Regions from separate parts of the Embleya sp. NPDC050154 genome, predicted to be linked through region 2. Evidence: predicted binding sites of a transcription regulator. Region 2 holds the regulator's gene; the other holds the start of a gene.
What was found. Region 2 encodes HspR, which represses chaperone genes until heat shock. Its sites were predicted from a motif close to TTGAGNNNNNNNNNCTCAA; they were not measured.
Positions count from the first base shown of each region.

Region 1: a site for HspR is predicted at 1,353-1,371, ahead of lon (endopeptidase La). Genes of this name have one in related genera too.

Region 1 is NZ_JBITJP010000002.1:277,647-280,105, reverse strand. It holds gene ACIBSV_RS04855 (MFS transporter) at 1-1,066, opposite strand, end outside; gene lon (endopeptidase La) at 1,405-2,459, shown strand, end outside.
Region 2 is NZ_JBITJP010000008.1:376,952-379,410, forward strand. It holds gene dnaJ (molecular chaperone DnaJ) at 1-650, shown strand, start outside; gene ACIBSV_RS19955 (heat shock protein transcriptional repressor HspR) at 652-1,116, shown strand; gene ACIBSV_RS19960 (TIGR03767 family metallophosphoesterase) at 1,294-2,459, shown strand, end outside.

The sequences.
Region 1 (2,459 bases), on a different contig from region 2:
ACGACGACGTGAACACGACCGTGGCGGCCTCCTGGGCGTGCGGCGCGGAGCGGGCGAACCAGGTCTGCGAGCAGGCCGGGACGGCGCCGTACGCCAGGCCCCACACCACGAGCAGGCCGATCGCGCCCGCGTCCCGGCGGCCGAGGAGGGGGAACAGCAGCGTGGCGACGGCGATCAGCGCCGCGCACGTGAGGAACGTCGCGCGCAGGTTGCGGACCATCGTCACGCCCGCGACGAAGTTGCCGACGATGCCGGCCACGCCGAAGGTCAACAGGTAGACGCCGATCAGCCCCCGGTCCACCCGGGTGACCTGCTCCAGGAACGGCGTCACGTACGTGTAGGCGCCGAAGTGCGCGATCACGATCAGGCAGGTCGCGGCGAGGCCGATCCGGATGCCGGTGCCGCGCAGCAGATCGCGCAACACCCGGGCCCGGGTGACCTCGAGCGCGGGCAGCGGCGGCAACAGCACGGCGAGCGCGATCGCCACGCCCAGCGCGAGCACGCCCATGACCACGAACGAGGCGCGCCAGCCGATGTGTTCGCCGAGCTGTGTACCGGCGGGCAGACCCAGCACGGAGCCGGCCGGAACGGCCGCGAAGATCACGGCGGTTGCCGTACCCACCCGCTGCGCACGCACCAACCGAGGCGCCAGTCCGGCCCCGATCGACCAGAACCCGCCGATGGTGACCCCCACCAGCGCCCGCGCCACCAACACCACCCAGAACGCGGGCGCGACGGCCGCGAGGAAGTTCGCCGCCGCCAACAACACGATCAGCGCGACCAACATCGTGCGCCGATCCAGCCGCCCGGTGCACACCGTCACCACCGGCGCGCAGACCGCCGCCAACAGGCCCGGTACGACCATCAACCACCCGGCAGTGCCGTCCGAGACGCCGAAGTCGTCCCCGATCGGCGTCAACAACCCGATCGGGAGAATCTCGCTCGTCACGATCGCGAAGATCCCGACCGACAGACACACCACGCCCGGCCAGTACCGGCGCGGCTGCCCCGCGTCCGGTCCGGGTGCGTCGGCGGTGTGCGAGTCGGCTCCGGCAATGACGGACATGACGTCCCTTTCGGCAGGGCGGGGGAGGGGATCCCCGACAACGGGGAGTCCCAGTACAACCGCCCCCGCCGCCCCGGGTCTGGCGGTATCCCGCCCTCAACGTCACCCCGTCCTCGACATCACGAGCCCGTCGCCCCCCGACCTGCCGACGTCCTGCCCCCGATCTCCCCGCCCCCGACCTGCCGCCCCCGACGTCCGACCCCCGCCCCCGCCTGCCGGCCGAAGCGCTTCGCTGTGGGCGAACAGGGATCGGAAGGGTGGGGGAACAAAGAGGGGCTCTTGTTTCTTGAGTCAGTGCAGCGCAACTTTTTCGACTGTGGCTACCTGAGGGGCATGACATGAGCGAGACCATCGGGACACTGACCCTGCCGGTTCTTCCGCTGGACGACGTGGTCGTCCTCCCCGGCATGGTGGTCCCGCTCGAACTCGACGACGCGGAGACCCGTGCCGCCGTGGATGCCGCGCGGGCCGCCGCGGGGCGGTCCGCCGGACCCGGCATCCGTAGTGAGAGCAAGGCGCGGGTGCTGCTTGTTCCGCGCGACGACGGGCAATACCCGGCGGTGGGCACGCTCGGGGTGATCGAGCAGGTCGGTCGGCTGCCCGGGGGTGAGTCGGTCGTGGTGGTGCGCGGCGAGAGCCGGGTGCGGATCGGCACCGGAACCACCGGCCCCGGCGCGGCGCTGTGGGTCGAGGCGACCCGGGTGACTGACGTCGAGGCGGACGAGCACACCCACGAGCTGGCCCGCGAGTACAAGGCCCTGGTCACCACCGTGCTGGGCAAGCGCGGCGCGTGGCAGGTGGTCGACCACGTACAGGCGCTGGAGGACCCGAGCGACCTGGCGGACAACTCCGGCTACGCCCCGTACCTGACGCTTCAGCAAAAGATCGAGGTCCTGCAGACCGTCGACGTCCAGGAGCGGCTGACCAAGGTCGTCGGCTGGACCCGGGACCACCTCGCCGAGCTGGACGTGGCCGAGACGATCCGCAAGGACGTCCAGGAGGGCATGGACAAGCAGCAGCGCGAATTCCTGCTCAAGCAGCAGCTCGCCGCGGTGCGCAAGGAGCTCAACGAGCTCAACGGCACCCCGGACAGCGAGGAGGAGGACTACCGCGCCCGGGTCGAGGCGGCGAACCTGCCGGAGAAGGTGCTGGCCGCCGCGCTCAAGGAGGTCGACAAGCTGGAGCACGCCTCCGACGCGTCGCCCGAGGGCGGCTGGATCCGCACCTGGCTGGACACCGTGCTGGAAATGCCGTGGAACGAGCGCAGCGAGGACGCGTACGACATCGCCGAGGCGCGCGCGATCCTGGACGCGGACCACTCCGGCCTGGTGGACGTCAAGGAGCGCATCGTCGAATACCTCGCGGTGCGCAAGCGCCGCGAGGAGCGCGGGCT
Region 2 (2,459 bases):
GCACGGGCGCGGCCGCGGGCACCACCCCGCGGATGTGTCCCACCTGCGCGGGTTCGGGCAACGTCAGCCGTCCGCAGGGCGGCTTCGGCTTCTCCGAGCCGTGCCGCGACTGCAAGGGCCGCGGGCTGCTGGTGGACGACCCGTGCATCGTGTGCAACGGCAGCGGTCGGGCCAAGAGTTCGCGCACGATGCAGGTCCGGATCCCGGCCGGGGTTCAGGACGGACAGCGGATCCGGCTCAAGGGCAAGGGCGCTCCCGGCGAGCGCGGCGGCCCCTCCGGCGACCTGTACGTCGTGGTGCACGTCAAGACGCACTCCGTATTCGGCCGCAAGGGCGACAACCTCACCGTCACCGTGCCGGTCACCTTTCCGGAGGCGGTGCTGGGGGCGGAGGTCACCGTGCCCACCCTGGGCGGCATCCCGGTCACGCTCAAGCTCCCCGCGGGCACGGGCAACGGCCGCACGCTGCGCGTCCGCGGGCGCGGTGCGGCACGCAAGGACGGCACTCGGGGCGACCTCCTGGTCACCGTCGAGGTGACGGTCCCACAGCAGCTGAACGACAAGGCGCGCGAGGCGCTGGAGGCGTTCCGCGAGGCGACCGTCGCGCACGATCCCCGAGCCGATCTGTTGGACGCGGCGAAGGGGGCATGACATGCGACCGGGCGGCTTGGGCGGCGACGGCGGGCGGCGTGGCTACGAGATCGACGAGACCTCTCCGGTCTACGTGATCTCGGTGGCCGCGCAACTGTCCGGCCTGCATCCACAGACGCTGCGCCAGTACGACCGACTCGGCCTGGTCTCGCCGGACCGCACGGCCGGTCGCGGGCGGCGCTACTCCGCCCGCGACATCGTCCAGTTGCGCGAGGTGCAGCGGCTCTCCCAGGAGGCCGGCATCAACCTCGCCGGGATCAAGCGGATCCTGGAGCTGGAGAACCAGGTGCTCGCGCTGAGCGTGCGGGTGGCCGAGTTGGAGCACGCGCTGCACGAGGCGACGGACGCGAGCGCCCGGCGCGAGGCGGCCGTACACGCGTCCTACCGACGCGATCTGGTCCCGGTCCGGCCGCAGGCGGGCACCGCGCTCGTGGTGTGGAAGCCCAGGCGCGGGCGCACCGACTGACGCCGGCGCACGGGCCGCACGAGATCCGGGAGGGGCGGGGCTTCGGCCGCGCCCCTTCGTCCGTGTGGGCCGCGGCCTCGTTCGCGGGGGTCGGCCCGCCGTTTCGTGCGGGGCGGGCGTTCGGGTGGCCTCGGCACATCCTTGATGCCGCTCAATACGCGTCAGTAGGGTCGCCGCATGAAGCCGAATCGTCGGGACGTCCTGAAGTACTCGGCCGCGGGCGCGGCACTGCTGGGAGCGGCGGCGTGCACCGACGCCGAGGAGTCGCCGGTCAACAAGTCGAGCGACGCGCCCAAGCCCGGCGCCCCGACCTCGGGCGGCGCCGCAGGCGCGGCCGGCACCACCCTGGAGCGCACCCTGCTGCTCGGCCCGCCCGGCCCGGGCGGTTACCGCAAGGTGGTCGCCGGCCCCGGCGAACCGCACCTGCTGCGCAACGAGTTGGCCCCCGGCGCCGGTCCCGGCGACAAGACGAAGAGCCGACCCCTGGTGGCCTTCACCCAACTGACGGACATCCACATCCAGGACTCCCAGTCGACCGCGCGGGTGGACTTCCTGGACCGGCACAGCGACAAGGACCAGCCGTTCGCCAAGCTGCTGCCGTTCCAGTCGTCGTACCGCCCGCAGGAGGTGCTGACGGCGCAGATCGCCGAGGCGATGGTGCAGTCCCTCAACCGGATCGGCAAGGGCCCGGCGCTGGGCCAACCCCTGGCGTTCACCATCTGCACGGGCGACAACACCGACAACATCCAGTTCAACGAGCTGCGTTGGTACATCGACGTGCTCGACGGCGGCAAGAAGGTCACCCCCGACTCGGGCGACCGGAACAAGTACGAGGGCCCGATGGACGCGGTCGCGTACAACGACCGCTACTGGCACCCGGACGGCACGCCGGCCGGACAGAAGGACGACCTGCCCAGGCGCGAGTTCGGTTTCCCCACCGTGCCGGGTCTGCTCGACGCGTGCCGGCGTCCGTTCGAGGCGACCGGCCTGAAGACCCCGTGGTACACCGCGTACGGCAACCACGACGGGCTGGTCCAGGGCAACCTGCCGGTCAACGAATTGCTGGGCAAGGTCGCGGTCGGCGACGAGAAGGTGCTGGACATATCCGCGAAGGAGACCGTCGTCGCGCTCGCGGTCGGACTGCAGAGCGGCAAGCCGGACGCGCTTGCCGCGCTGATGTCGGGCCCCAAGCGCAAGGTCACCGCCGACCCGGACCGGCGGCTGATCGACCGCGCGGAGACGATCAAGGAGCACTTCAACACCACCGGCCTGCCCAAGGGCCACGGCTTCACCCAGCAGAACATCGACGCCAAGACCGCGTACTACAGCTTCGACCAGGGTCA